DNA from 4 places in the Kitasatospora papulosa genome. Region 4 is predicted to be linked to each of the others. Evidence: riboswitches for the same ligand, from Rfam matches in the RefSeq annotation. Region 4 holds a riboswitch; each other region holds the start of a gene.
What was found. Region 4 has a riboswitch for cobalamin ahead of OG362_RS02665 (energy-coupling factor ABC transporter permease). Riboswitches for the same ligand answer to the same signal wherever they lie in the genome.
Positions count from the first base shown of each region.

Region 1: it holds a riboswitch for cobalamin, as region 4 does, so the genes downstream of both, OG362_RS24930 (cobalamin biosynthesis protein) here and OG362_RS02665 (energy-coupling factor ABC transporter permease) in region 4, are expected to answer to the same signal.
Region 2: it holds a riboswitch for cobalamin, as region 4 does, so the genes downstream of both, OG362_RS10210 (ribonucleoside-diphosphate reductase subunit alpha) here and OG362_RS02665 (energy-coupling factor ABC transporter permease) in region 4, are expected to answer to the same signal.
Region 3: it holds a riboswitch for cobalamin, as region 4 does, so the genes downstream of both, metE (5-methyltetrahydropteroyltriglutamate--homocysteine S-methyltransferase) here and OG362_RS02665 (energy-coupling factor ABC transporter permease) in region 4, are expected to answer to the same signal.

Region 1 is NZ_CP108452.1:5,695,295-5,702,767, forward strand. It holds gene OG362_RS24925 (cobyric acid synthase) at 1-1,263, opposite strand, end outside; gene OG362_RS24930 (cobalamin biosynthesis protein) at 1,260-2,204, opposite strand; cobalamin riboswitch at 2,333-2,460, opposite strand; gene OG362_RS24935 (hypothetical protein) at 2,614-2,835, opposite strand; gene OG362_RS24940 (inorganic phosphate transporter) at 2,848-4,098, opposite strand; gene OG362_RS24945 (class II aldolase/adducin family protein) at 4,346-5,005, shown strand; gene OG362_RS24950 (alpha/beta hydrolase) at 5,073-6,212, shown strand; gene OG362_RS24955 (hypothetical protein) at 6,398-7,473, shown strand, end outside.
Region 2 is NZ_CP108452.1:2,463,882-2,471,354, forward strand. It holds gene OG362_RS10190 (GntR family transcriptional regulator) at 1-109, shown strand, start outside; gene OG362_RS10195 (DUF3311 domain-containing protein) at 287-550, shown strand; gene mctP (monocarboxylate uptake permease MctP) at 547-2,199, shown strand; gene OG362_RS10205 (GNAT family N-acetyltransferase) at 2,324-2,824, shown strand; cobalamin riboswitch at 2,877-3,000, shown strand; gene OG362_RS10210 (ribonucleoside-diphosphate reductase subunit alpha) at 3,140-5,533, shown strand; gene OG362_RS10215 (ribonucleotide-diphosphate reductase subunit beta) at 5,533-6,549, shown strand; gene OG362_RS10220 (hypothetical protein) at 6,546-6,758, opposite strand; gene OG362_RS10225 (GlxA family transcriptional regulator) at 6,840-7,473, shown strand, end outside.
Region 3 is NZ_CP108452.1:471,328-478,800, forward strand. It holds gene OG362_RS01940 (ABC transporter ATP-binding protein) at 1-1,000, shown strand, start outside; gene OG362_RS01945 (polysaccharide deacetylase family protein) at 1,100-1,996, shown strand; partial or broken gene OG362_RS01950 (IS5 family transposase) at 2,080-2,507, opposite strand; gene OG362_RS01955 (hypothetical protein) at 2,742-3,518, opposite strand; gene OG362_RS01960 (ALF repeat-containing protein) at 3,745-4,332, opposite strand; partial or broken gene OG362_RS01965 (alpha/beta fold hydrolase) at 4,570-4,773, shown strand; cobalamin riboswitch at 4,851-5,084, shown strand; gene metE (5-methyltetrahydropteroyltriglutamate--homocysteine S-methyltransferase) at 5,244-7,473, shown strand, end outside.
Region 4 is NZ_CP108452.1:637,895-645,367, reverse strand. It holds gene OG362_RS02685 (hypothetical protein) at 1-51, opposite strand, end outside; gene OG362_RS02680 (energy-coupling factor ABC transporter ATP-binding protein) at 522-1,397, opposite strand; gene cbiQ (cobalt ECF transporter T component CbiQ) at 1,394-2,143, opposite strand; gene OG362_RS02670 (energy-coupling factor ABC transporter substrate-binding protein) at 2,150-2,518, opposite strand; gene OG362_RS02665 (energy-coupling factor ABC transporter permease) at 2,515-3,225, opposite strand; cobalamin riboswitch at 3,256-3,439, opposite strand; gene OG362_RS02660 (universal stress protein) at 3,601-4,524, opposite strand; gene OG362_RS02655 (SCO0607 family lipoprotein) at 4,713-5,051, opposite strand; gene OG362_RS02650 (vWA domain-containing protein) at 5,245-7,230, opposite strand; gene OG362_RS02645 (KH domain-containing protein) at 7,227-7,473, opposite strand, start outside.

The DNA.
Region 1 (7,473 bases), 5.1 Mb from region 4:
CCCCCACACCGAGCCCACCCGGCACCCGTCCAGGAACGGCTCGCCGCCGCTCACCTCGGCGACCCCGTGATGGATCTCGTAGCCCTCCACCGGTTCCCCCAGCGCCGTCCCGACCGGCCGGGCCAGCACCTTCTCGCGGCCGAAGCGGACCCGCACCGGCAGCAGCCCGAGCCCCTCGACGCGACCGGCCCGCGACTCCACGTCGTCCTCGATGTGCTCGCCCAGGACCTGGAACCCGCCGCAGATCCCCAGCACCGGCCGCCCCTCGGCGGCCCGCCGCAGCAGGGCGTCCGCCAGACCGCGCTCCCGCAGCCACGCCAGGGCCTTCACGGTGCCCCGCGTCCCCGGCACGATCACCAGGTCCGCGTCGACCAGCTCCTCCGCGCGGTCCACGAACCGCACCACCACGCCCGGCTCGGCCGCCAGCGCGTCCACGTCGGTGAAGTTCGACATCAGCGGCACGGCGCACACCGCGACCCGCAGGACGTCCTCGCCGTGCGGCGGCGCGACGACCGACTCCCGCACGGCGCCGCGCATCGACACCCGCAGCCCGTCCTCCTCGTCGATGCCCAGACCGTGGGCGTACGGCAGCACCCCGAAGGTCCGCCGGCCCGTGAGCCCGAGCAGCATGTCCAGACCGGGTTCCAGCAGCGACACGTCACCGCGGAACTTGTTGACGAGGTATCCGGCGACCAGCGACTGGTCCTCCGGGCTCAGCAGCGCCGTCGTGCCGAAGAACGAGGCGAACACGCCGCCCCGGTCGATGTCGCCCACCACCAGCACCGGGAACCGCGCCGCCCGCGCGATGCCCATGTTCACGATGTCCGTACGCCGCAGATTGATCTCGGCCGGACTGCCCGCCCCCTCGCAGATCACCGCGTCATAGGTACCCCGCAGCTGCTCCAGGCAGTCCGTGACCGTCCCCAGGAGGGCCTCCTGCCGCCCCCCGTGATAGCCGCGCGCACTCATCTCGCCGACCGGCCTGCCCATGAGGACGACCTGGCTGGAGCGGTCACCGCCGGGCTTGAGCAGCACCGGGTTCATCAGCGCCGACGGCTCCACCCGGGCGGCCTGCGCCTGCATCGCCTGGGCGCGGCCGATCTCCGCCCCCTCCCGGGTGACGAACGAGTTCAGCGACATGTTCTGCGCCTTGAAGGGCGCGACCTTCACCCCCCGGCGCACCAGCCACCGGCAGATCCCGGCCGTGACGACGCTCTTGCCCGCGTCCGACGTCGTTCCGGCGACCAGCAGTCCGCCGTTCATGTGGCTCTCCGTCCCCTGGCCAGCCGCCCCGCCGCGCACACGGCGAGGGCCAGCACACTCACCCGGCGCGACAGCCGCACCGCCCGTTCGATGTCCGTGACCCGTACGTCCCGGCCCGCCCCGCCGTTGAGCACCGGCCGGTGCTCCACCCGTCCGCCGTAGGCGAGGGTGCCGCCGAGCCGCACGCCGAGCGCTCCCGCGAACGCCGCCTCCACCGGGCCCGCGTTGGGGCTGGGATGACGGTGCGCGTCGGCCCGCCAGGCACGGACGGCCTCGCGGGGGCGGCCTCCGGCGGCGACGGCGAGCGCCGCGGTCAGCCGGGCCCCCGGCCAGCCGGCGACGTCGTCGAGCCGGGCCGAGGCCCAGCCGTAGCGCCGGTGTCGGGGCGACTTGTGCCCGACCATCGCGTCGAGCGTGTTGACGGCCCGGAAGCCGACCAGCCCCGGCACCCCGCCGAGCGCACCCCACACCAGGGCCCCCACGACGGCGTCGGAGGTGTTCTCGGCGACGGACTCCACCACCGCGCGGGCGATGCCCGGCCCGTCCAGCGCCTGGGGGTCCCGGCCGCACAGGTGCGGCAGCCGCTCCCGGGCCAGCTCGATGTCCCCGGCGGCCAGGGCCCCGCCGATGGCGCGCGCCTCGCGGCCCAGCGACGTGCCCCCGACGACGGACCAGGTGGCGGCGGCCGTCAGCGCCACGGCGGCGGCCGGACGGTTCCGTACGGCACGCGCGGCCAGCGCGGCGGCGCCCGTGGCGCCCCCGGCGCAGACGAGCGTGTGCAGGACGCCCCAGCCGCGGTGGTCGCGCCACAGCAGGTTCTCGGCACGGGTCGCGGCACGTCCGAAGGCGGCGACGGGGTGGCCCCGCCGGGGGTCACCGAGCAGCAGGTCGCCGATCAGCCCCGCGGCGGCGCCGTACGCGAATACGCGGTCGGCTCGCACCGCTCAGCCGGCCGTCGTGCCTCGGAGGGCCTTCTCGGCAGGTGGTGCGGTGACCGGCTCGGGGCAGCCCGACATGGCGTATGTCCTCACTCAGGGTCCGCGCCCTGGTTCGACGTGACCGGCGACGAGAGTCTCCTGGCTCCCGGATCCGCAGTCCTCCGGCCTTCCGGTCCGCGGTGGCGGACCGTGAATTCCGTGTGGAGGCTGCTCCCCGGTGACAGTGGCGGGACCGCGCCGGATTCGCACCGGCTTCCTCTCCTGTCGCCGTGAATGGCTCCGGCAGTCCACCACGCTCCGCGAACGTCCGTCAACCTGCCGTTGACCTGCGAGGCTTCGGTGTGCTCAGACGCACATCGGGCCGGACACACACGGAGTGTGTCCGGCCCGACGCGGTCGCCCGCCCGAGGAGTCAGACGACGATCAGGAAGATCCCGTAGGCGACCGCCGCCGCGCACAGGGCGAAGCAGGCGTACGCGCCGGTGCGTGCCAGGACGCCGCCACCGCCGCCCTGCGCCGTCGCCGTCTGCTTGGCGAGACCGGTGATGCCGAGGGTGAAGAGGCCGACCAGCGCGACGGTGATCACGAGGCTGACGCCGAAGACGGACGCGAGAGCTGCCCAGTCGATGTTCATGCGGATCTGTCCTTACACCGTGGCCGGCCGGTCGGCCGGGGTCTCGGCCGTCGGGGCGTGGATGGTGGTCTTGAGGTCCGGGACGTTCAGACCGGCGGGCGGCGGGCTGACGGCCGCGATGGCGGTCGTGACGACGCCCGCGGGCTCGTCCCCGGTCGCGTTCACATTGGTGTGGTCGACCGGCTTGCGGCGTGACAGCAGCCAGATGGCGCCGGAGCCGGCGACGAGCAGGACGGCGACCACCGCGACGCCCCAGGGGCCCTGCTTGGTCAGGAACTCGGCTCCCGCGCCGACCAGGCCGGCGGCCGGCAGCGTCAGACCCCAGGCGACGAACATCCGGGTGGCGGTGGACCAGCGGACCACGCCCCCCTTGCGTCCGAGGCCCGCGCCCATGACGGCACCCGAGCAGGACTGGGTGGTCGAGAGGGAGAAGCCGAGGTGCGAGGAGGCCAGGATGACCGTGGCCGCGCTCGTCTGGGCCGCGAAGCCCTGCGGCGGACGCAGGTCGGTGAGGCCGCTGCCCATGGTGCGGATGATGCGCCAGCCGCCGAGGTAGGTGCCCAGGGCGATGGCGATACCGGCGGAGGCGATGACCCAGACCGGCGGGTTGGAACCGGGGGCGAGGACGCCGCCGGTGACCAGGGCCAGGGTGATGATGCCCATGGTCTTCTGCGCGTCGTTGGTGCCGTGGGCGAGCGACACCAGGCCGGCCGAGGCGATCTGGCCGGCGCGGTACCCCTTGGCCGTGGACTTGAGCTGGGCCTCGTCGGTGATCTTCCGGTTGAGGCGGTACGTCAGCTTTGTGGCCAGCAGCGCGGCGACTCCGGCCACCAGGGGCGCGGCGATCGCGGGCAGCAGGACCTTCGTGACGACGGTGCCGCCGTTGATCGAGGACCAGCCGGCCGACATCACCGCGGCGCCGATGAGGCCGCCGAAGAGTGCGTGGGAGGAACTGGAGGGCAGGCCGACCAGCCAGGTCAGCAGATTCCACAGGATCGCGCCGACGAGCGCGGCGAAGATGACCTCGGTTCTGAGGCCGTTCTCGTTGATGATCCCGCCGGAGATCGTCTTGGCGACCTCCACCGACAGGAACGCGCCGACGAGGTTGAGAACGGCGGACATGGCCACCGCTGTCTTGGGCTTGAGAGCGCCGGTCGAGATGGTGGTGGCCATCGCGTTGGCGGTGTCGTGGAAACCGTTCGTGAAATCGAACACGAGAGCTGTTACGACAACAATCGCAAGCAGCAGCGTGATGTGTTCCATTTACCCAGGCAATCGTTCGACGTCATTGGCACGGGGAACGTAAGCAACCTGGGTGAACGGAAGATGAACTGGGCAGGGCGGCACGGTGACCCCAAGCGCGTGGGCGGGTTCCGCTTGTGTGCGCGACGCGTGGGGCCGGGCCCCCGCGGCCGGTGCGGGGCCCGGCCCCACGCGTAGCGGAAGATCGCCGCCATGACCGATTTGCCCCGTTGGCGAGACGTCGGTCACGTCGCCTTAGGATCCCCGCATGAGTGACGTGGGCAAGGACGCGATCGGGCAGACGTGGGACGCGGTCGTCGGGACGGCCCGGCGGACCGCGGCGGACGGCCTGGTCGTGGGGACCTCGGGCAACGTGTCGGCCCGGGTGGGCGACATCGTCCTGGTCACCCCCAGCGGGGTTCCCTACGACCGCCTGGCGCCCGGGGACGCGGTCGGCGTCGACCTCGCAGGACGGCAGGTCCTGGGCGACATGGTCCCCACCAGCGAGCTCCCCCTCCACCTGGCCGTCTACCGCCACACCGACGCCGCGGCCGTCGTCCACACCCACGCCGTGCACGCCACGGCCGTCTCCACCCTCGTCACCGAGGTGCCGCTCGTCCACTACGCCGCCGCCCTCCTCGGCGGCCCCGTCCGCACCGCCGCCTACGCGCGCTACGGGACGCGCGAGCTCGCCGACCACATGCTGACCGCCCTGCGCGACCGCACCGGGTGCCTGCTGCGGAACCACGGCACGGTCACCTACGGGAACACCCTCGACCAGGCCTACGACCGCACCGCCCAGCTCGAATGGATGTGCAGGCTCTGGCTCACCGCCAGCTCCGTGCCCGGCCACAGCCCCACCCTCCTCACCCCCGCCCAGCTGCGCGACGTGCAGGACGCCCTGGAGGGGTACGGACAGCCTGGCTGAACCGGGCGGCCCACCGTACGGCCGAGGCCCACTGGCCGTCGGCGCCGCCGCCCGGGAGACTGGAGCCGTGCGCCCGGCAACAGCGGCGGCAGTGGCCGCCACCTCGGTCATCGGCGTCGGCGCGGCAGCGGTCGCCGCCGGACGCTACGCCAGCGACGCCGCCCTCGGGGCGCCCTCGCCACGGCCCTTCCCGGCCGACCGCCGCCTCACCGTGCACGCCGTCGCGGCCGGGCAGGTCACCCTGACCCGCTCCTTCTCCGCGCTGCGGCCCGGCACGTACGGCCTGACCGGCCGCGACGTCCACGCGGTCGTCGGCCCGGTGATCGAACAGCCGCCCGGCGACCCGGCGGTCTCCGCCGACACCGTCGTACGGCGGCTGGAGCGCGTCACCCTCGGAAACCTGAAACCGGGCACCAGGGTCCGCCTCACCCCGGAGCTCCACCGCGGCGACCCGCTCGCCGCCCTCGGGCTCGCGTACAAGGAGGTCGAGGTCCCCGGCGAACTCGGCGCCCTGCCGGCCTGGTTCGTGCCCGGCGCCCGCGACACCTGGGTGATCACCGTGCACGGCCTCGGCACCACCAGGGACCACCCCCTGAATCTGACGGGGTTCCTCCACGACCAGCAGTTCCCCGTGCTCGACCTGGCCTACCGGGGCGACCCGGGCGCCCCGCGCTCCCCGGACGGACTCGCCCACCTCGGCGAGTCCGAATGGCGCGACCTCGACGCCGCCGTCCGCTACGCCGTCCGCTACGGGGCCGAGCGCGTCATCCTGCACGGCTGGTCGTCCGGCGCCTCGATGGCCCTGCACGCGGCCGTCAACTCCGCCCTCCGCGACCGCATCAGCGGCCTCGTCCTCGACTCCCCGGTCCTGGACTGGAGGACCACCCTGCGCGCGCTCGCCTCGGCCCGGGGCGTCCCCTCCGCGCTGCTGCCCCTCGCCGTCAGGGCCGCCCAGGGCCAGACCGGACTGCACGGCGCCCGGCTCCTGGACACCTCGGTGCCGACCGCCCTGCACGTGCCCACACTCGTCCTGCACGGCCCCGACGACGCCCTCGCCCCCTGGCAGCAGTCCCGGGAGCTCGCCGCCCGCCGGCCCGACCTCGTGACCCTGCACCCTGTGCCACGGGCTCCGCATGCGGCGATGTGGAACGCGGACCCCGCCGGTTACGAAGAGGCGCTCCGGCGTTTCCTCACGCCCCTGATGTGAGCTGATGGGCCGGAACCGCCCGGTTGGTGACCCGTCCCGGAGCCCCTCCGAACCCCGGTGACACGGCTTCCGTTTGGGCTTTCGGCCCGTCAGAGGCAAGACTGCTCCTCGTGACGTCCCGTACCCCGCGCGACTCCAGGCTGCGACTTGTCCGCCCGCGACCCCAGGCAACCGCCCGCAAGGCCGTGACGACCCGGCGCACCAGGCCGGCCCCCCGCCCACCCGAGGGCACACCGCCCCCGGCCGAACTGGCGCGCCAGGCCAGGGCCGTCCTGGCCGACGCCGTGCGGATCGCCCACTGGGCCGCGGACGGGACGAGCACGGGCTCCGCCCCGCTCGCCGCCCGGACCCTGGAGCGGGCCGCCGCCGCACTCGCACTCGCCCCGGCCCAGGTGCAGGCCGGATGGGACCGGGCCAGGCTGGCCGGACTCATCGAGCTGCACGGCGACACCGCGCGCCCCGGCTGGCGGCTGCGCGCCTGGGACCGCGACGACTCCGCCGTGCTCCGCGGCTGGGTGGCGCTCTTCGACGCGTGGTCGCTCGTCCACGCCTCACCCGACGGCATCGAGGCCACCGCCGTGGCCGAGGCCGTCGAGGCGGTACCCCAGGTGCTGTCCCTCCTCCAGCTCTCGGCGGGCCCCGTCACCGTGCCCGCCCTCCTCGACCTGCTCGGCCAGCGCGTCGCGGAACTCCACGAGGAGCGGTGCGAGGTGCCGTACGGGCCGCAGGAGCAGCCCGCGCCCACCGGCGCGGAACCGGCCGACCTGAACGCGCTGCTGCTCGACTGGGCCCTGGAGGGCCTCGCCTCCGTCGGCGCGCTCACGCTGGGCGCCGGCCACGCCACCCTCACCCCGCTGGGCAACTGGGCGGTCTGGGTCAAGCTGGAACAGATCTGCGTCGCGGCCCAGAGCCCCGCCGGCAACATCGAGCAGTCCGCCGCCGACATGCTGCTCGGCTGCGCACGCCTCACCCCCGGCCCGGCCCGCGCCGAATACCGCGCCTGGCTCGCCGCCCGGCCCGTCGGCAGCGCCGTGGCCGAACTGCTCGCCGTCGCCCGAGGTGAGGACGCCCTGCTGCGCGGCCTCGCCTTCGAGGCGCTGCGCGTCGTCGGCGCCCCCGCCGAGCCCGTCGTCCGCTCCGTCGTCACCGAGGCGCCGCTGCGCCCCTACGCGCTGCTGTGGCTCGCGGAGTACGAGGGCACCGACCCTGACGACGCCCAGGACGTCCTCAGCCGTGAGGAGGCCACCTGGCTCTGGGTCGA
Region 2 (7,473 bases), 1.8 Mb from region 4:
GTCCCGGCACTCGATCGACGGCGACGGCGAACCGGTGGAGTGGGTGCGCTCGGTGTACCGGGGCGACAGGTACAAGTTCGTGGCCCGTCTGAAGCGTCCCACCGACTGACACGGCTTGTTCCCCACAGCCCACTGATCCCCCTGCCCACGCGGGGGGATCAGTCATTTCGGGCGACACAAGGACCGTTGCAGGACCGCAATGCGGACGGGGGTGACGGTGGCCGGGCCTCTCGCCTAGATTTCCTGCGCATTGCACAGGTGATCAGCGAGGGGACGGAGTCGCCGCATGACAGAAGAAACAGGTGCGAACCCACCGAAGGCACCGACAGTGACACCCACGAGGGTGGTGATCGCGCTCTGTCTGATCGCCCCGTTCGTGGCGATGCTCTGGGTCGATTCGTACGCGAAGGTCGATCCGACCTTCATCGGCATCCCGTTCTTCTACTGGTACCAGATGCTGTGGGTACTGCTCTCGACCTCCCTCACCATGATCGCCTACAAGCTGTGGCAGCGTGACCAGCGCGCCCGCAAGGGGGGTGCGTCCGCATGAAGGACGGCGTGAACGGCGTGGCACTCGCCGTCTTCATCTTCTTCTTCGTGGCCGTGACGGTCATCGGATTCATGGCGGCGCGCTGGCGCAAGGCCGAGAACGAGGCCAGCCTCGACGAATGGGGGCTGGGCGGACGGTCGTTCGGCACCTGGGTCACCTGGTTCCTGCTGGGCGGCGACCTCTACACGGCGTACACCTTCGTCGCGGTGCCCGCGGCGATCTACGCGGCGGGTGCGGCGGGCTTCTTCGCCGTCCCGTACACGATCCTCGTGTACCCGCTGATCTTCACGTTCCTGCCGCGCCTGTGGTCGGTCTCGCACAAGCACGGCTACGTCACCACCTCGGACTTCGTCCGCGGTCGTTTCGGCTCCAAGGGGCTCTCGCTGGCGGTCGCCCTCACCGGCATCCTCGCCACGATGCCGTACATCGCGCTCCAGCTGGTCGGCATCCAGGCCGTGCTGGACGTCATGGGCGTCGGCGGCGGCGAGAACACGCACTGGTTCGTCAAGGACCTGCCGCTGCTGATCGCGTTCGCCGTGCTCGCCGCGTACACCTACTCCTCGGGCCTGCGCGCCCCCGCGCTCATCGCGTTCGTCAAGGACGGCCTGATCTATCTGGTCATCGCCGTGGCGATCATCTACATCCCGATCAAGCTCGGCGGGTTCGACGACATCTTCGCCAAGGCGAGCGAGGCGTTCTCGGCGAAGAACGAGGCCGCGGGCAAGCCCGTGGCGGGCCTCGTCCCGGGCGACATGGGCCAGTGGGGCTACGCCACCCTGGCGCTGGGTTCGGCGCTCGCGCTCTTCATGTATCCCCACTCGATCACGGCGACGCTCTCCAGCCGCAGCCGTGAGGTGATCCGGCGCAACACCACGATCCTGCCGCTGTACTCGCTGATGCTGGGCCTGCTGGCCCTGCTCGGGTTCATGGCGATCGCAGCCGGGATCAAGGTGGACAACGGACAGCTCGCGATCCCGCAGCTGTTCGAGAACATGTTCCCCGACTGGTTCGCGGGCGTGGCCTTCGCCGCGATCGGGATTGGCGCCCTCGTGCCGGCCGCGATCATGTCGATCGCCGCGGCGAACCTCTTCACCCGCAACATCTACAAGGACTTCATCAGGCCGGACGCCACCCCGGCCCAGGAGACCAAGGTCTCCAAGCTGGTCTCGCTGCTGGTCAAGGTCGGTGCGCTGGCCTTCGTCCTCACCATGGACAAGACGGTCGCGATCAACTTCCAGCTGCTGGGCGGTATCTGGATCCTCCAGACGATGCCGGCCCTGGTGGGCGGCCTGTTCACCCGGTGGTTCCACCGCTGGGCCCTGATCGCCGGCTGGGCGGTCGGCATGCTCTACGGCACGGTGGCCGCGTACGGCGTCGCCAGCCCGACCCAGAAGCACTTCGGCGGGTCCTCGAAGGAGATCCCGGGCATCGGCGAGATCGGCTACATCGGTCTCACCGCGATCGTGCTGAACATCGTCGTGGTGGTCGTGCTGACCTTCGTGCTCAACGCCCTGAAGGCCCCGGCCGGCGTGGACGAGACCTCGCCGTCCGACTACACGGCGGACGCCGGCGACCCCGGCGTCAAGACCGAGCTCCCGCCGGCCACGGTGGGTGCGCCGGGCGACGACGAGCCGGTGCGACGGGCCTAGGACCCGCGCCGTCCGTCCCGGCGGGGATCCCCCCGCCGGGACGTTCGAGCGGAGGCCGCGGGGTTCCGGTGCCGCCCCGGAAAGAGCGTGCGCCCGGCCCCGCGCCCGGGGCAGACTGTCGCGCATGGATGTCACGATCAGACCTGTGCGCGCCGAGGAGTACGAGGCCCTGGGCGAGATCACGGCCCAGGCGTACCTCGGTGACGGACTGCTGGACTTCGGCACCGGCGACCCCTACCTGGAGCAGCTCCGCGCCGTCGGGCGACGGGCCGCCGAGGCCCTGGTGCTGGCCGCGGTGGACGCCGGGGGCGAGCTGCTGGGCGGTGTCACCTACGTCGCGCCCGGCAGCCCGTGGGCGGACGTCGCCGGCCCGGACGAGGCCGAGTTCCGGATGCTGGCCGTCTCCGGGACGGCGCGCGGGCGCGGTGCGGGCGAGGCGCTGGTGCGGGCCTGCGTGGACCGGGCACGCGCCGCGGGCGGCCTCTCCGGGATCGTCCTGTCGACCCGGTCGTCGATGGAGGCCGCCCACCGGATCTACCGCCGCCTGGGCTTCGTACGGACGCCGGAGCGGGACTGGAGCCCTCTGCCGGGCTTCACCCTCCTGACGTTCCGTCTCCCTCTCTGACCCGTCACGACACTACATGTGGGGGCCGCCGCAATCGGCGGCCCCCACATGTATGCTCGACCTCGCTGTCGCCGCAGGGGAATCCGGTGCGAATCCGGAACTGTCCCGCAACGGTGTGATCGGTGCGTATACGCGCACCGCGGAGTCCGAGGACCTGTCGACAGTGCGTCCGGCTCGACCGAACCGGACGCAGAGACGTCCGGGCCCCGCGGAGGGCCGGTGGACGCCGCGCGCACCGTGCTGCCCTCCCCCGGGTTCCCTGTGTTCCGGCTGCCCCGCTCCCGCAGGCCCTGAGCCGAGCGAGGGATAGCCCCAGTGACCATCGCGCCAGCCGACCCGGTTTCAGCCGCGGAATCCGAAGGCCGTACGACCGACGCGCCCGGGACCGCCCTGCTGCGGACCCTGACCGGCCTCACCGCCGATCTCCCCGACACCGACCCCGGACGGGTCGCCGCCGCCGCCCTGCGCGGCCGCAGCGCGCGGTCGGACGAGGCGGAACTGCGCTCGCTGGCCACCGAGGCCGCCGCCGGCCTGATCTCGGAGGACCCGTCCTACTCGCGGCTCGCCGCCCGGCTCCTCACCCGGGCCGTCGCGGACGAGGCCGCCGGACAGGGCGCCGTCTCCTTCTCGGCCTCGGTCGCCGTCGGGCACCGCGAGGGCCTGATCGCGGACCGTACGGCCGAGTTCGTCACCCTGCACGCCGCCGCACTCGACGCCCTGGTCGACCGGGCCCTCGCCGACGGCGCGGACGACCGCTTCGGCTACTTCGGGCTGCGGACACTGCACAGCCGGTACCTGCTGCGGCACCCGCTCACCCGCCAGGTCATCGAGACCCCGCAGCACTTCATGCTGCGCGTCGCCGCCGGGCTGGCCGAGGACACCTCCGAGCGGGCCCTGGAGGAAGTGGCCGCCCTGTACGGCCTGATGAACCGGCTCGACTACCTGCCCTCCTCCCCCACCCTGTTCAACTCCGGCACCCGTCATCCGCAGATGTCGTCCTGCTACCTGCTGGACTCGCCGATGGACGAGCTCGACTCGATCTACGACCGCTACCACCAGGTGGCACGGCTCTCCAAGCACGCGGGCGGCATCGGGCTCTCCTACTCCCGCATCCGCGCCCGGGGTTCACTCATCCGGGGGACCAACGGGCACTCCAACGGCATCGTGCCGTTCCTGAAGACGCTCGACGCCTCGGTCGCGGCGGTCAACCAGGGAGGACGGCGCAAGGGTGCGGCCGCCGTCTACCTGGAGACCTGGCACGCGGACATCGAGGAGTTCCTGGAGCTGCGCGACAACACCGGCGAGGACCAGCGGCGTACGCACAACCTCAACCTCGCGCACTGGATCCCGGACGAGTTCATGCGCCGGGTCGACGCGGACACGCAGTGGTCGCTGTTCTCCCCGGCCGACGCGCCCGAACTGGTGGACCTGTGGGGGGACGAGTTCGACGCGGCCTACCGCGCGGCCGAGGCGAAGGGGCTGGCCCGCAGGACCCTGCCGGCACGTGAGCTGTACGGCCGGATGATGCGCACCCTCGCGCAGACCGGCCAGGGCTGGATGACGTTCAAGGACGCCTCCAACCGCACGGCCAACCAGACCGCCGAGCCGGGCCGGGTCGTGCACTCCTCGAACCTCTGCACGGAGATCCTGGAGGTCACCGACGACGGCGAGACGGCCGTCTGCAACCTCGGGTCGGTCAACCTCGGCGCGTTCGTCGCGGAGGGCACCATCGACTGGGAGCGGCTGGACGCCACCGTCCGCACCGCGGTGACCTTCCTCGACCGCGTCGTGGACATCAACTTCTACCCGACGGAGCAGGCCGGCCGGTCCAACGCCCGCTGGCGCCCGGTGGGCCTGGGCGCGATGGGCCTCCAGGACGTCTTCTTCCAGCTGCGGCTGCCGTTCGACTCCCCCGAGGCCCGCGCGCTGTCCACGAAGATCTCCGAGCGCATCATGCTCGCCGCCTACGAGGCCTCCTGCGACCTCGCGGAGCGGTCCGGCCCGCTGCCGGCGTGGTCCGAGACCCGCGCCGCCCGGGGCGTGCTGCACCCGGACCACTACGACACCGAGCTGCACTGGCCGGAGCGCTGGGACGCCCTGCGCGCCCGGGTCGCGAGGACCGGCATGCGCAACTCGCTGCTGCTGGCCATCGCGCCGACGGCGACGATCGCCTCGATCGCCGGGGTGTACGAGTGCATCGAGCCGCAGGTCTCCAACCTTTTCAAGCGCGAGACGCTCAGCGGCGAGTTCCTCCAGGTCAACGCCTATCTGGTGGACGAGCTGAAGAAGCTCGGCGTCTGGGACGCCCGGACCCGCGAGGCGCTCCGCGAGGCGAGCGGCTCCGTGCAGGGCTTCGCCTGGATCCCCGAGGACGTGCGGGCGCTGTACCGCACGGCGTGGGAGATCCCGCAGCGCGGCCTGATCGACATGGCGGCGGCACGCACGCCGTTCCTCGACCAGAGCCAGTCGCTGAACCTGTTCCTGGAGACGCCGACGATCGGCAAGCTCTCCTCGATGTACGCGTACGCCTGGAAGCAGGGGCTGAAGACGACGTACTACCTGCGCTCGCGTCCGGCGACCCGGATCGCCCGCGCCGCGTCCGGGCAGGCCCCGGCCGCCGCCACCGTTCCCGTGCAGGCGTCGGCTCCCGACGCGGACGCCCTCGCCTGCTCCCTCGAAAACCCCGAGTCCTGCGAGGCCTGCCAGTGATGAGCGCATCCGAGAACAAGAACCTGCTCGACCCGGGCTTCGAACTGACCCTGCGTCCCATGCGCTACCCGGACTTCTACGAGCGCTACCGGGACGCGATCAAGAACACCTGGACCGTCGAGGAGGTCGACCTCCACTCGGACGTCGCCGACCTCGCGAAGCTCTCCCCCGGCGAGCAGCACATGATCGGCCGGCTGGTCGCGTTCTTCGCGACGGGCGACTCGATCGTCTCCAACAACCTCGTGCTGACGCTGTACAAGCACATCAACTCCCCCGAGGCGCGGCTGTACCTGTCACGCCAGCTCTTCGAGGAGGCCGTGCACGTCCAGTTCTATCTGACGCTGCTCGACACCTATCTGCCCGACCCGGAGGACCGTGCGGCGGCCTTCGACGCGGTCGAGGAGATCCCCTCGATCCGGGAGAAGGCGCAGTTCTGCTTCCGGTGGATGGACTCGGTCGAGAAGATCGAGCGGCTGGAGACGAAGGCCGACCGCAGGCGCTTCCTGCTCAACCTGATCTGCTTCGCCGCCTGCATCGAGGGGCTGTTCTTCTACGGCGCGTTCGCGTACGTCTACTGGTTCCGCTCGCGCGGTCTGCTGCACGGTCTCGCCACGGGCACCAACTGGGTGTTCCGCGACGAGACGATGCACATGAACTTCGCCTTCGAGGTCGTGGACACCGTGCGCAAGGAGGAGCCGGACCTCTTCGACGACGAGCTCCGGCAGCAGGTCACCGACATGCTGAAGGAAGCGGTCGAGGCGGAGCTGCAGTTCGGCCGTGACCTGTGCGGCGACGGTCTGCCCGGCATGAACACCGAGTCGATGCGCCAGTACCTGGAGTGCGTGGCCGACCAGCGGCTGACCCGGCTCGGTTTCCCCGCGCTCTACGGTTCCGAGAACCCGTTCTCGTTCATGGAGCTCCAGGGGGTGCAGGAGCTGACGAACTTCTTCGAGCGCCGCCCCTCCGCCTACCAGGTGGCCGTGGAGGGGTCCGTCGGCTTCGACGACGACTTCTAGATCCTGGCCCAGGACCTGACGTACGGGCGCCGTGCGGCCGTGACCGGCTGTGCGGCGCCCGCCGTTTCCGGGCGTGTCCCCCCTCTGCGCCGTTGCGCGTCCCTCAGTTGGCGGTCGATCCGGCGCTCCCGTGCGAGACCGACGAGCGCGGGCAGCAGGACGAGGGCGAAAAGTGCTGCTATGACCAGGTAGCCCAGGAATGTGTTCATGGCTCTACTGTCGTCCGCGTGCCGGAAATTCGTGAGTGGCAGGACTGCCACTCACCATCGAATTGCTGCCACACTGACGTCATGCTGAAGAATGTCGCCGCCCTGCTGCTCGACGACGTCCATCCCTTCGAACTCGGGGTGCTGTGCGAGGTGTTCGGCCTCGACCGGTCCGACGAGGGGCTCCCCGTCCACGACTTCGCCGTCGTGTCGGCCGAGGGCCCCCTCCTGCGGACCCACGCCGGTTTCTCCGTCAGCGCGCCCTGCGATCTGGACCGCCTGGAGGAGGCCGACCTCATCGCCGTGCCCTCGGGGAGCCACTACATGGACCGGACGTACCCCGAGGAGGCGCTGGCGGCCCTGCGCCGGGCCGTGGAGCGCGGAGCACGCGTGCTGAGCGTCTGCTCCGGCGCCTTCGTCCTCGGCGCGGCCGGACTGCTGGACGGCCGCCGCTGCACCACGCACTGGCGGCACTCCGACGAACTGGCCCGGCGCTTCCCCCTGGCCCGGGTCGAGCCGGACGTGCTCTACGTCGACGAGGGCCCGATCGTCACGTCGGCGGGGACGGCCGCCGGCATCGACGCCGCCCTGCACCTGGTCCGCCAGGCGCACGGGCCCGCGGTCGCGAACACCCTCGCCCGCCGCATGGTGGTCCCCCCGCACCGGGACGGCGGCCAGGCGCAGTACATCCAGCGCCCGTTGCCGCGTACCCGGTGCG
Region 3 (7,473 bases), 170 kb from region 4:
CAGCGCCCTGGGCGGCGTGTTCCTGCTGGGCACCTGGGCCGTGCTCGCCTGGCTGGCCGTCTCGGGGCGGGTCGCCCTGCCCGTCGCGGCCACCGCGGTCGTCGCCGTGCAGACCGCCCTGGCCGCCCTGTCGCAGTTCGTCGTCCACGGGGCCGCGATGTTCCACACCTCGCTCTACCTGGCGGACATGCGGTCCTTCCTCGACATGGCGGACGAGCGCGCCCCGAAGCGCGGCACGGCGACCGTGCCCGACCGGGTGGACGAGATCCGGCTCGACGAGGTCGTCCACCGGTACCCCGGCCGGGAGGAACCCGCCGTGGCGGGCGTGTCGCTCACCTTGCGGCGCGGCGAGATCCTCGCGGTCGTCGGTGAGAACGGCTCGGGCAAGTCGACCTTGGCCAAGCTCATCACCGGGATCCTCCTGGCCGACAAGGGCAGGGTCCTGTGGGACGGCACCGATCTCGCCGACGCGGATCCCGAAGCCGTGTGGAGGCGCACCGCCCTCGTCCCGCAGAACTTCGCCTGCTGGCCGCTGCGCGCCCGGGAGAACGTCACCCTCGGACAGCCCAGGACCTACGACGACGGGCCGGTGTGGGAAGCCGTCGACGCCGTGGGCATGCGCGAGACGGTGGAGAAGCTGCCCCACGGGCTCGACACCCTCCTGGCCCGGGAACTCTGGGGCGGAGCCGAGCTGTCCGGCGGCCAGTGGCAGCGGCTCGCGTGTGCGCGCGCGCTGTACCGGCGCACACCCCTGCTGATCCTGGACGAACCGACGTCCCAGATGGACCCGCGTGGGGAGCACCGGATCTTCCTCGAGGTCCGGCGCATCGCCGCGGAACGTATGACGGTCGTCGTCACGCACCAGCTCGAGAACACCCGCCTGGCGGACCGTATCGTCGTCATGCGCGCGGGGCGCGTGGTCGAGCAGGGCACCTACGAGGAACTCGCGCACGCGGGAGGCCTGTTCGCCGAGCTGGTAGCCCTCGCCCAGGACAGGTAGGACGGTCCGGGTGTCCCTGCGGACGGTCCGCGCGGTCCCGTCCGCACGGGCACCCGAATCCAGGTGCGCGACCGCTCGTACATGGACCAGACTGCGCGCATGGACGGCATCCCCGTGGAACATCCGGACACCGCTCCCCCGCCGTGGCCGAACCAGGTCCTCGGGTTTCCGCCCGGCGCCCGCCTGTTGCTCGTCAACTGCGACGACTTCGGTATGCATCCCGCGATCAACGCCGCCGTGGTCGAGTCGATCGAGGAGGGGATCGCCGCCTCGTGCAGCCTCATGACCGTGTGTCCGGCGGCCGCCGACGCCATGCGGCTGCTCCGCCGGCACTCCGCCATCCCCTTCGGTGTCCACCTCACGCTGGTGTGCGAGTCGTCCCACCTCCGCTGGGGGCCGCTGAGCCCCGCGGACACGGTTCCCTCGCTGCTGGACCCCTCCGGCACCTTCTTCGAACCGACCCCCGCCGGACGCGCCGCCCTGCTCGAGCGGGCGCGGACCGACGAGATCGAGACCGAGTTCCGGGCGCAGATCGACGCCGTCGCGGACGCCGGGCTCTCACCGACGCACCTCGACTTCCACTGCCTGGCCGACGGAGGGCGCGCCGACATCCTGGACCTGACCGTGGGACTGGCCGCGGAGTACGGGCTCGCCGTGCGGGTCTGGCTGGAGCCCGGGCGCCGGGAGATGCGCCGGCGGGGGCTGCCCGTCGTCGACCATGACTTCCTGGACAGTTTCTCCCTGCCGGCCGAAGGCAAGGCGGAGCACTACCGGCGGCTGCTCCACGACCTGCCGGCCGGGCTCAGCGAGTGGGCCGTCCACCCCGCTGCCGGCCGGGGGGCCGAGACCCTCGACGGCGGGCGGCCGGTACGCCGTACGGACCATGCGTTCCTGACATCGCCCGAGGCCCGGGAGGCCGTCGCACGGGAGGGGGTCACGGTGATCGACTATCGGTCCCTGCAACGGGTCTGGGCGCGGAACACCGATCGGGGCTGAGCCCTCGGTACGCGTACGGCGCCCGCGCCACCGTATTCCGGAACGGGTGCACGGCGCACCCGGGCGCCCCCTAACTGATCATTTCAGAATGAGGTTCGGAGTCGTCGCAAGCAGATGATGCTGCAGGCGAGTAGGAGCAGCCCGAGGTGAAGGTCGGCTCGTATCTCGTAGCGGATCCGGAGGCGCTTGAACTGGTGGAGCCAGGCGAAGGTTCGCTCGACGACCCATCTGGTCTTGCCCAGGCCGGATCCGTGGGCGGTACCCCTGCGGGCGATCCTCGGCGTGATGCCACGGGCGCGGAGCAGGCGTCGGCACTTGTCGTAGTCGTAGCCACGGTCGGCGAACAGCTGCCGTGGCCGGTGGCGAGGCGGCCCACCAGGTCGCGGATGCGAGGGATCGTGTCCAGCAGGAGCAGGAGCTGGGTGACGTCGTGACGGTTTCCGCTGGTCACGGAGACTGCGAGAGGTGTTCCGTAGCGGTCGGTGATCAGGTGGTGCTTGCTGCCGGAGCGGGCGAGGAGGGAGCAGCGGGGCCACGCGATCCCACAGGTCATCAGGCACAAGATCATCCGCCACCTGTAGAACTCTGCCGCCCGCCGGCCCAACTGCCAAGCCTTTGAACCAAAACTCATTCTGAACTGATCAGTAAGGGAGGTCTTCCCGGAGCCGAATGTGGGCGGCAGATTCCGGGAGCCGCGCACACGTGGGAATCGTGAGCAGTGGGCAGAGCGCAGGCGCGGGCCCGATCAGTTGACCGACGTGTTCCGTGTCATCTCGGCTGCCTCGGTGATGGCGCGTTGTCTGAGATCGCCGAACAGCTGCATCGTGACGGCGGCCAGGATGTCGCCCCCGCCAACAGTCCGCCCGTCCCCGCGACGGGTGGACAGGGCGAGGAGGGGGTCCTTGAGCAGCGGGGCCGGGGCTGGCTCGCCCGGCACCACCAGACTGACCGTCCCGAACCGCTTGACCCCGCCCTCGCGGACGACCTTGGCTGCGTCCCGGGCCAGGGCCGTCAGGAACACGCTCGCGATGCCGTCCAGGTCGCGGACCATCGCCGGGACCGCCCTTACCCCCCGGCTCCCCAGCAGCCGTCTCACCCCGGCCTCGAACCGGTGGGCGCCAGCCACACCACTCGGTGTACGCACCCCGCGGCGCTCACGAAGAGACACGAGCGCACCATCGGCGTTGCGCACCTCGCCCATCAGGCCGTGGAAGGTCGGGCTGTGCAGGTACCACGCCGATCCAACCTCCACCTCGACGTTCCGGTCGATCGCCGAGATGAGGTCCTTGGGAATCAGCCTCTTTCTGACCTCCTCGGCCGCCGCGCTTCTCGCGCCCTCGATGATCTCCGTCAGCACGGTCCGCGTCACCGACGCGGCGGCCCACGCGGCCGACCGGGAGACGTGCAACGAGGTCACGTCCCTGAACACCGCTTTGACGAGCTGAGGCTTGAACGGCAGGTCGGTCACGACGGAAGCGGTCTGCGGACCGCTGCGCTCGGTGCGTAGGGGTTGTGTGGTCATCGAAAATGCGCTTTCTGCTGTCGGAGGTGTCAGTGGCCGGTGCCGCACCGGGCGGCGAGGCCACGGAGCTCTGCGGAGGGCGCCGAGCCGACACAGGGCCTGCCGGACGGGGCCGCCTGCACACAGAGGTGCAGGCGGCCCCGCCCGGATTCTCGGCGTTCCGGCGACCGGGCGTGCGGCAGGGGGTGCCACCCGGGCGACGCGCTGTGGTGCGGCGCTGTGCCGGTCAGGCGACCTGGTACCTGCCGACTTCCAGGAAGTGGCGCAGTGCTTCGGGTGTGTTGTCGTCCAGGGCGGCGTTGGCTGCCGCGCGCAGGGCCGGGCTGATGGACGAATCGGCGAGGATGCGGGCGATGGCGACGCGGTCGTCCTCGGCCTGGGCGATGCGGTAGCCGGTCTCCAGCCAGGCGCGCATCGCCTCGGGGTCATTGGCGTCCAGGAGGGCGTTGGCCTCGGCGATGACGCGCCGGCCGCTGTCGGGGTCGGCGAGCAGACGCGTGATGGCGACGCGGTCGTCCTCGGCCTGGGCGATGCGGTAGCCGGTCTCCAGCCAGGCGCGCATCGCCTCGGGGTCGTTGGCGTCCAGGAGGGCGTTGGCTTCTCGTGTCACACGTCGGCCGCTGTCCGGGTCGGCGAGGATCCGGACTATGGTCACCCTCAGGTCGTCGGGGTCCGGCTCGTCCGCGGACGAGGACACCGCGGGCACCGTCACCGCGGTCGGTGCCGCCGTAGCGGCGAAGGACGGGGTGGCGAGCAGGAGGGCCGGGGCAAGGATGCCTGCGGCAATGCCGGGCGTTACGTGAGGCAGTCGCAAGGGGAATGCTCCTCTTCGTTTGCTACGTAGGTGAGTTGAGGACGCCTCAGGGCGTTCACTTCGGTGATGCTGCCACCTGGGTCTGACAGTGGCAGTCGCCCCGCTGCGGTCACAGGGCACCGTCGCCGCGGACGTGGCCGGTGTTTCAGGGCGACGCGCCTTCGAGAAGGGCGGCCTTGAGCGCGGCTCGTGGCTGTCGGGGCATGATCGGGGCGAGAGGATTCCTGGGGGGCGGTCGTGGTGTGGTCCGAGCGTGTGGCGGTGCGCGACGGGGTTCGGCTTGTCTGCCGGGACCGGGGCAGGCCGGGGGAGCCGGTCGTGCTGCTGCACGGCTTGGCCGGTCATGCGGGTGAGTGGGAGGTGGTGGCCTCGCGGCTGATTGCCCGGTATCGGGTCGTCGCGGTCGATCAGCGCGGGCACGGCGCGAGCGAGCGTCATCCGTGCGCGCGGACATCCACCTCAACCTGCTCCAACTCGCCAGCAGCATCATCTGCTTGAGATGACTCCAAACTTCATTTTGAAACGATCAGTATGCTGGTAGGCGCAGCTGGTTCGCCCCGTCCGCCAGACGGGATGCGTCGCAAGAGGGAACCCGGTGGAAATCCGGGACTGCCCCGCAGCGGTGAGCGGGAACGACCGCCGTCATCACGCACTGGGTCCGACGAACCGGGCCTGGGAAGCGACGGCCACTAGGTGTCCTCTTCGAGGGCGTGCCCGCGAGTCCGAAGACCTGCCAACTGCCCGCGCTCGGACGAACCGTGCGCGGACATCCCGGTGACCTCGTGGGCGGGTCGGCGTACGTACCGGGCGGATCCGCGCGTCGCACGACGCCCTCCGCCAGGTGGGTCACCCCTTCGCGCTCCCGTCCCGTCGCCGGGATCTCAGGGATTCATCTCGCGAAGGAGATCTCCGTGACCACCGAACACACGACCGCGGCAACGCGGTCCACGGTGTACGGCTACCCCCGGCAGGGACAGAACCGGGAACTGAAGAAGGCCGTCGAAGGCTATTGGAAGGGGCGGGTCACCCCGGACGCCCTCCGCGCCACCGCCGCCGGACTGCGCCGCGACACCTGGCGGCAGCTGAGCGAGGCCGGCATCGACGAGGTCCCGACCGGGGACTTCTCCTATTACGACCATGTGCTGGACACCAGCGTCATGGTGGGAGCCGTCCCGGACCGCCATCGCGAGGCGGTTGCCGCCGATCCCCTCGACGGGTACTTCGCTATGGCGCGCGGCACGCAGGAGGCCGCACCGCTGGAGATGACCAAGTGGTTCGACACCAACTACCACTACCTGGTTCCGGAACTGGGCCCGGACACCGTCTTCGCCGCGAACTCCGCGAAGCAGGTCGCCGAACTCGACGAGGCCGTCGCCCTGGGGCTGACCGCCCGGCCCGTCCTCGTCGGCCCGGTCACCTATCTGCTCCTCGCCAAGCCCGCGCCCGGCGTCGCCGCGGACTTCGAGCCGCTCACCCTCCTGGACCGTCTGCTTCCGGTGTACGCCGAGGTCCTCGCCGATCTGCGGGCGGCCGGGGCGGAGTGGGTGCAGCTCGACGAACCCGCACTCGTCCAGGACCGCACCCCGGCCGATCTCGACGCCGTCGCCCGGGCCTACACGCAGCTCGGCGGGCTCGCCGATCGCCCCGGACTGCTCGTCGCCTCCTACTTCGACCGGCTCGGGGAAGCCCTGCCCGTCCTGGCGAGGACCCCGATCGACGGACTGGCACTCGACTTCACCGACGCCGCGGCGGCCAACCTCGACGACCTCGCGGCCGCCGGAGGACTCCCCGGCCGAAGGCTCGTCGCCGGCGTGGTCGACGGCCGCAACATCTGGATCAACGACTACGAGAAGTCGCTGGCCACCCTCGCCACGCTCCTCGGCCTCGCCGGCCGGGTCGACGTCGCCACCTCCTGCTCCCTCCTGCACGTCCCCCTCGACACGGCGGCCGAGGAGGAGATCGACCCTGAGATCCTGCGCTGGCTCGCCTTCGCCCGGCAGAAGACGGCGGAGGTCGCCACCCTGGCCAGGGGACTGGCCGAGGGCACCGACGCCATCGCCGCCGAGATCGCAGCCAATCGGGCGGACCTCACCTCCCGCGCCGACTCCCCCGTCACCTACGACCCTGCCGTGCAGGCCAGGGCCGACGCCGTCACGGACGCCGACGGCCGACGCTCCCAGCCGTACGAGGTCCGGGCCGCAGCCCAGCGTGCCCACCTCGGACTTCCTCTGCTGCCGACGACCACCGTCGGTTCGTTCCCGCAGACCGATGAACTGCGCGCCGCGCGCGCCGACCTGCGCACCGGCAGGACCGACTCGGCCGGGTACGACGAGCGGATCAGGAAGGAGATCGCCGAGGTGATCTCCTACCAGGAGAGGACCGGCATCGACGTCCTCGTGCACGGCGAGCCCGAACGCAACGACATGGTGCAGTACTTCGCCGAGCGACTGAGCGGATACCTCGCCACCCGGCACGGCTGGGTCCAGTCCTACGGCACCCGCTACGTCCGCCCACCGGTCCTGGCCGGCGACATCTCCCGCCCCGAACCGATGACGGTGGGCTGGACGACGTACGCCCAGTCGCTCACCGACCGTCCCGTCAAGGGCATGCTCACCGGCCCGGTCACCATGCTCGCCTGGTCCTTCGTCCGCGACGACCAGCCGCTCGGCGACACCGCCCGCCAGGTCGCCCTCGCCCTGCGCGACGAGGTCGACGACCTGGAATCGGCCGGCATCTCGGTCATCCAGGTGGACGAGCCCGCTCTGCGCGAGACGCTGCCGCTGCGCGCCGCCGGCCGTCCCGCCTACCTGGCCTGGGCGATCGAGGCGTTCCGGCTGTCGACGAGCGGGGTACGGCCGGACACACAGATCCACACCCACATGTGCTACGCCGAGTTCGGTGACATCGTCCAGGCCATCGACGACCTCGACGCCGACGTCATCAGCCTGGAGGCAGCCCGCTCCCACATGCAGGTGGCCCACGAATTGGCGGACCACGGCTACCCGCGCGAGGCGGGCCCCGGCGTCTACGACATCCACTCGCCCCGCGTCCCGAGTGTGCGGGAGACCGCCTCGCTGCTCCGCACGGGGCTGGCAGCCATCCCCTCGGAGCGCCTGTGGGTCAACCCGGACTGCGGGCTGA
Region 4 (7,473 bases):
TAGGAAGCTCATCAGGAACGCGAGCACGAAACGTACGGTCGCTGCGCGCACCCCTTCACCTCCTCATGGATGCCACTTGCCTTCCAAAAAGCTAACAGGCCGAAGTGCTTATCGAGTTAATCCCTTGTGAAGAGTCCGAAAGTCGATGCCGAACGAGCTGAATCATTCGCTCACCCCCCGTGGCCTGGGGATGTGCCTCACGTTCCGTTCTCGCTATGTGAGATCATCCGCGACTGGTTGGCTGCTGCATATGCCAGTCGCGAATGATGCTCGTATTCGTACATCGGTTCGGCTTGTCGAGTAATGTGAAATCGATGTGAAGGCGGGACGGGGTTCGATGAATCGTCTCCGGAAGCGGCTGTCGCTCGTGTATCCCGGTCCTCGTGCGTCCCGGGGCTTCGGTGTTCGACGTGCATATCGCTTCGTTCCCCGAACCGTTCCCGAATGTTCTGATTCCCGCCGGAATCCCGGGTGTCGTGGGTGAAGGACCGTCCGGCACCCGGGACTCCGGTGGAACGTCCTCAGGGACGTCGGCCGTCGGTGACGGCGCTCCCGGCCGCGGTCGGCGCGGCGACGTGGGCGGCCAACTGCTCGGCGGTCCGTGGGCCGGGTGCCGAATCCTCCAGCAGGCCGTGCGAGCGCAGGAGTTGCGATGCTGCGACGCCCCACGGCAGACGCAGCCCCGCCTCCCCGAGGAGATCGGTGCGGGCCAGCATCGTGGGCGCGGGCCCGGCCCGGACACCCGCCGGGGTGAGGAGTGCGGCGTCGTCGGCCCAGCGCAGGGCGAGATCGACGTCGTGGGTGGCCATCATGACGGTCGTTCCGCCGTCCCGGAGCGCGCCGAGTGTGCCGAGCAGTCGCTCCTGGCCGTCCGGGTCGAGGCCGGCGGTCGGCTCGTCGAGGATCAGCACGCGGGGCCGCATCGCGACCGCCCCCGCGATGGCGGTCCGTTTCCGCTGCCCGTAGGACAGGAGGTGGGTGGGCCGGTCCGCCAGGGCGGTGATGTCGAGGGCGGCGAGCGCCTCGTCCACCCGGGCGCGCACCTCGGCGTCCGGCAGGCCGAGGTTCAGCGGCCCGAACGACACGTCCTGGGAGACGGACGCGGCGAACAACTGGTCGTCCGGGTCCTGCACCACCAACTGGACGGTGGTACGCAGACGGGTCAGTCCCTTCCGGTCGTAGGTGACGGGGCGGCCCTCGACCGCCAACTGCCCCTCACGCGGACGCAGTCCGCCGCTCAGGAGCCGCATCAGCGTGGTCTTTCCGCTGCCGTTGCGGCCGAGGAGGGCGAGCGCGCGCCCCTCGCGCGCCTCGAAGTCGAGGCCGCTGAGCACGGCGGGACCGTCCTCGTACGCGAAGGACGCGCCCCGCAGGGCGAGCAGCACGGGTTCGCTCATGACAGCGGCCTTTCCAGGGCGAAGGTCAGGATGGTGAGGACCGCGAGCAGGAGGACGCTCAGCGCCACGAAGCGCGCGGAGACGCGGGCCTCGGGCACCAGGACGCGCAGCGTCCCGTCGTAACCGCGCCCGGCCAGCCCCGTCTGGAGCCGCGCCGCGCGGTCGAACGCCCTGACGAACGCGGTCGCTCCGAGCCCCGCCAGGGACCGCCAGGCGGCGGCCCGGGTGGTGTGGCCGAGCCGGGCCGCCTGGGCCTCCCTGATCCGGCGCACCGCGTCGAGGAGGAGGAAGCTCATGCGGTACGTCACCAGGGCGACGTCCACCACCGGTGCGGGCACCCCCGCCCTGACCAGGCGGGGCAGCAGGTCGGACATCGGAGTGGTGAAGGCGAACAGCAGGACCCCGAGGGACGCCGCCGAGGTACGCAGCAGCAGTTCCCCCGCGCGTACGGGCCCCCCGGGGTCGAGAGCGACGAGCCCTCGCGGTCCGCCGACCTGGACGAGGAGCGTCGCGGCCCCGGTGACGCAGAAACCCAGGGGCACCCGGTACGCCCGCCACAGGTGACGGGCGGTGACGCCCGCCGGCCCCAGCAGAACGGCCAGGGCGGCCACGAGGACAAGGGCCGCACCGGGCCAGGGCGGCAGCGAAACGGCCAGCGCCGTGAGCCCCAGACCGAGCGCGGCCTTGTCCACGGGATGGCGGCGGCGCCAGCGGCTGCTGTGCGCCGCCGCGTCGATCGGCAGCATGTGCGTTCAGGCCTTTCGGACCGTCGGCTCCTCGGCACCGCCGCCGGCACCCCTTCTCTCCTGCCCCGCGGTCGCGCGCAGTTCGCCCTGACGGCGTCCGCGCCGCAGGCCGAAGTAGTAGGCGAGGACGCCCGCGCCGAGCGCGGCCTGAAGGGCGAACAGCGCCGACTCGATCTCGCCGGAGGGCGGTTCGTACAGCGGGGAGAACCAGGGTTCGTAGTCCGGGTCGATCTCGGTGATCGCCGTCTCGGCCTGTGCGTCGGCCCCCGTGAACGGTTCCTTCTCGCCGTCGCCGAGGCCGAGGGCCAGCGGCAGGACGGCCAGTGCGGCCACCACGACGAGCAGCAGAGCGTTGATCTTCGTGTTCTTGTTCATCGGGCCACCGCCTCGGTCTCGGCCTTCTCCGTGCGTGCCTGCTTCCGGGTGAGGAACACACCGAGCCGGGTCAGGTCCCCCTTGCTGGACTGCACGAGGAGCCGCATCACCAGCACGGTCAGCAGCCCCTCGCTCACGGCGAGCGGGATCTGGGTGACCGCGAAGATGGAGCCGAACTTGCCGAGCGCGCCCGGGAAGCCGCTGCTCGGGTCCGGGAAGGCGAGTGCCAGCTGCACGCTGGTGACGCAGTAGGTGGACAGGTCGGCGACGAACGCGCCGAAGAACACCGCCACCATCAGCGGCACGTCGTACCGGCGCAGCAGCCTGAAGACCGCGTATCCGGCCCAGGGGCCGACGATCGCCATCGAGAAGACGTTGGCTCCGAGCGTGGTCAGACCGCCGTGCGCGAGCAACAGGGCCTGGAACAGCAGGGTGATGGTCCCCAGGACCGCCATGATGGGCGGTCGGAACAGGATGGCCCCCAGCCCCGTACCGGTGGGGTGTGAACAACTTCCCGTCACGGACGGGATCTTCAATGCGGAAAGGACGAACGTGAAGGCCCCGGAGGCCCCCAGGAGCAGCGTGCTCTCAGGGTTCTCCCTGACCTCACGCGAAAGTGACCGGACTCCGTGGACGACGAACGGCGCGGACGCGACACCCCAGGCGATCGCGTGCGCCGGGGGCAGAAATCCCTCGGCAATGTGCATGGCGCAGCAGACCCTCTCCAGCACCTCGTGGATGGTTGAAGCGCCTTGGCCGGTCTCCTGGCTTACGGGTGACACCGCCCGAACTCCGCCTTCCCGGGTCACAAGGACCCAGTGGCTGCCCGTGAGGGCCGGAGCCGGACTTCCCGATCACAGTGGCGAGGGCCGCACCGGCATCACACCGGATTTCCCGTTCACCAAGGCGTGGCGACAGTAGTCGCAGGTGGGGGAACATGACAAGCGGGCCCTGTCCCGCTCGGCCCGCCGAAGGGCCGTCGCACCGGTCCGCCCGGCCGCACGTGGACGCGCGCGTCCGGGACATGCCCCATCCGGACCGTCCCGAAGTGTCCCGTCCCAGGCGATTGCGCGGTCTCGTCCTCAGCCCTCGTCGTCCCTGAGTCCTTCCTCCACGACCCCGCTCTCGTCGTCGCGCCGGTACGGCACGATCTGCACCGGACATCGGGAGTGGTGCAGAAGGGCGTGCACGACATGACCCAGTCCCAGCACGGAGACACTGCGCCGCTCATGGCTTCCCATGACCAGGAGGCCCGCGTGCCCGCTCGCCTCGACGAGCGCGGACGCGGCCGACCGCGCCGCGACGACCTCGGTCTCCACCGTGAGACCGGGAGCGCTCTCCCGGACCCGGGACGCCAGTTCGGCCATCAGTTCCTCGCCGCGATCACCAGCCCGCCCGTTCGCGTCCCGCGCGGTCCCGTCGAACCGGGCGAGCAGACTGTGCACGTTCACCAGCCGCAGGGCACGCTCGCGCGCCTGCGCCTCCCGTCCGGCACGGACCAGCCACCGGGCGTCGTGCACGTCGCGCACGGCAGCCGTGACCGGCGCGTCCTCGCGTCCGGCTCCACCACGGACGACCACCACGGGCGCGGGACTGCCGACGACGACCTCCAGTCCGGTCGACCCGAGGAGCAGGGGACCGAACCCGCCGCTTCCCCTGCTGCCGACGACGATGGAACTGCCGGGCCGGGCGGAAGCGTGGAGAGCCGGAACCGGCTTCCTGCGGCTCAGTTTGACGGCGACGTCGAGCTCGGGGAACCGTTCCCGGATCTCCTCCGCCGCCGTCGTCAGAAGGGAGTTACCCGCGTCCCGCAGATGTTCGGACGTCTCGAACGACGCGAACCGGTCCAGCCGGTCGAGGTCGGCGGCGTGCACGAGCAGCAGGCTCCGGCGGTGTGCCGAGGCGTCCGCCGCGCCCCAGAGGACGGCGGCCCGGGCGTGTTCCGAACCGTCCACACCCACGACCGTCCTCGGTTCCTGCGCGGCGTCGGACGGGCGGGTAGGCATCGCTGCTCCTCACGCTCTTCGTCCCCCGCCCTCCCATGCTGTCACCGTCGGCCGGTGTGCGCCCAGCGCACGTACGGACCACCGGGCCGTTTCCGCTCGTCCGGGCCGCCGCGGACGGCGTGGGGCCCGCGGGGCGGGCGGCCGGCCCGCGGGGCGCGTGCCGGCCGGCAGGGAGAGAACCTCCCAGGTCAGGCCGCGTCCGGGGCGACCACGGTGTTTCCGTCCTTGTCGAGGGTGTGGGTGTCCCAGTACACGTCCCACTTGTCGTCGACCTGCTGAGGCACCTTGCCCTCCGGATACCGCGCGTATCCCGCCGGAGGCTCCTCGGCTTCCGGGACACAGGCGGAACCGGTTCCGCCCACGGACAGGACGGGATACTCGCCGCCGCCGCAGATGTCCTCCTGGTACGCGAAGCCGGCGCATCCGGTCAGTGTCACGACGGCCAGCGCACCGGTGAGAGCAGCGGCGACGACGCGCGTCCTTCCGGACCGGGGGCGGTCTGCGGACCTGTTCGTTCTGCGGGACATGGGGTGGATCCTCTCCAGCGGTTCTGTGTGCCACCACCCTCGCCGCCGCAGGGGTGCCGTGCGTTGAGTGCGCGTACTCAGTCGCACACGCGTGGATACCCAGATCGCCGCGGTACGGGGCCGTCAGCCGCTGCTCGGGGCCCTGCCGAGCAGCCCGCCGACAGCAGGACGCGCTCCTCCCGGGGCTCCGACATCATTCGTAGCCCTGCGACTTCACACGGATCCCGCCTGCCGAGGCCGGCCCGGACTCCGCGGGTTCCTGCGGTGCCGCCTCGGGGGCCGGCGCCGCGTCGAGTATCGCGTGCGCCTCGTTCAGGAGGGCCGCCAGGTCGCGCACCAGGCCCAGTTGAAGCGCACGCCAGGCGTCGGCGTCGTTCTCCGACGGGGCGTAGCTGCCCGTGTGCTTGTGGATGATGCCTCCCGCGACGCGGTTCCGCTCGGCCCGCTCCTCCATGTCCCGGTCGTGGTGGTAGAAGTTGCGCAGTTCGTGCAGCTGGGACATGCGGCCGTCCCAGAAGGCCGCCGCGAGCTGCGGCAGGTCCAGTACCTTCGCGGGATCCTTCCTGGGAATGCGCAGGGGGGCGTGCAGACGCTCGTTGAAGACCTGATAGGCGACGGACAGCCAGGCCGTGAAGTCGGCCCGGTCGCCGCACTGGCGGCGCAGACGGGTGAAGTCGTCGGGCGGCGAGGAGCGGAGCAGCTGGTAGCCGAGGCGGGCCCGTGACGCCTCGCACACCCTGCTGTAGGCGACCAGGGTGTCCTCGGCCGCCGCGTCCCAGGTGCGGCGTTGCCGCGGATCGGTCGCGGCGCGGCGCAGGGGCTCGGCGGCCAGCCGCTCGGGGGTCAGCTGCAGAGCGGGCAGGCGCGGACGGGCAGGGCGCCCCACGGCGCGCACGACTCCGCTGCCCAGTTCGGCGAAGTACTTCTCCAGGACGTCGAGGCCGCCGATGCGCTGCCGGTCGCCGCCGGCGACGGTCACCAGATCGACCAGCATCCGGTGGTTGGGCACCATGCTCTCGTGGGCCTGCGGAGCCCAGCCAGGGCGGTGCCGCTGCGCCTGCCACCATCGGTCGAACAGGGCGTCGTCGCTGATGCCGACCGCGTGCAGGCGAATGTCCAGACCCGCGTGCAGGTCCTCCATGAGCGACACCGGGTCCTGGGTGCCGGAGACGGACTCGCCGCTGCGTTCGTCGGGGATGGGCGCGTAGTGCGCACCGTCGCTCACCAGGACGACGAGGCGCTCGTTACCGGGGACGCCGTAGCGGTGGAGCAGTTCACCGGCCTTGTGCAGCGCCTTGCCGATGTCCGTGCCCGACTGGCGGTAGTTGAGCAGGGAAACGGCCTCGCGCAGGCGCTGGACGGAGTGGGCGTCCGAGACCTCCTCCATGCCCCAACGGCTGGGGAACATCGGTTCGTGGTCGTGGTCGAAGCGGACCAGCGCGAAACGGGTCCCCACACCGTCGTAGCGCATCCGGGCGTCGATCATGGCACCGAGAGCGTCCTTGAGGGCGTTCATGCGGGAGATGCCGGCACTCGTACGCCCGCGGTTGAACCATCGGCCCCCGTCGCTGGGCGCCGCGGGGATGTCCTCGATGCTCATGGAGCCGCTGCAGTCCGCCAGTACGACGATGTCCACACCGCTGCGCTCTCCCGGCGCGAAGAGGGTCAGCGCGGTCTCCGGGCCGACCCGGAGAAGGCCTTGCAGGGGCAGGCCCCCGCGGTCCAGGGCCGCACGCACCCGGAAGAGGCTGCCGGAGGCTTCGATCCAGACGTCGGGAGACGTCTCGAATCCGTGCGCGAAGACGTGGCCGCACAGGAGCGGGGCGCCGCGCAGCACGGTCGTGGCCTCGTCGAGGGACGGACCAGGGGGGAGCTCGAGCTCCAGAGCGGCCGGGACGGTCGCGTCCGCGGACTCCAGCTCCCAGCCCTCCTCCGGTGTGACGCGATGCTCCTGGACAAGGGCGGCGGGGACCACCACCACATCGGCGGGCACACCGACGGCGGGAAGCAGCCGTACCGCCACCGAACGGGTGCCACCGGAGTCGTGCACCCGGAGGACGCCCGCCGTCCCGTCGATCAGCTGGGACGGGGAGACGGCGAGCCGGTTGTCGGCGACCAGGCCGGGGCCGGTCGCCGTGACGAGCCGGGTGTCGGCCGCCGAGAGCTTGAAGGCAGTCATCCGCGCTCCACTTGAATCTTCACGCCCACGCGTTGCTCCAGTTGCCTGACGGAGGAACCGCCCTTGCCCCGGAAGAGGCCCTGGAGGCGTTCCGGTACCCGGACGAACAGGATCCCGCTGCGCGGCCGGAAGTCGGAGAACTCCACGGCTTCGGCGAGCTCGTACCGGCCGCCTCGGTGCAGCTCCTGCACCAGCCGGTCGTAGTGACCGCGCCCTTCGACGTGCTGCTCCCGGAACCGCTCG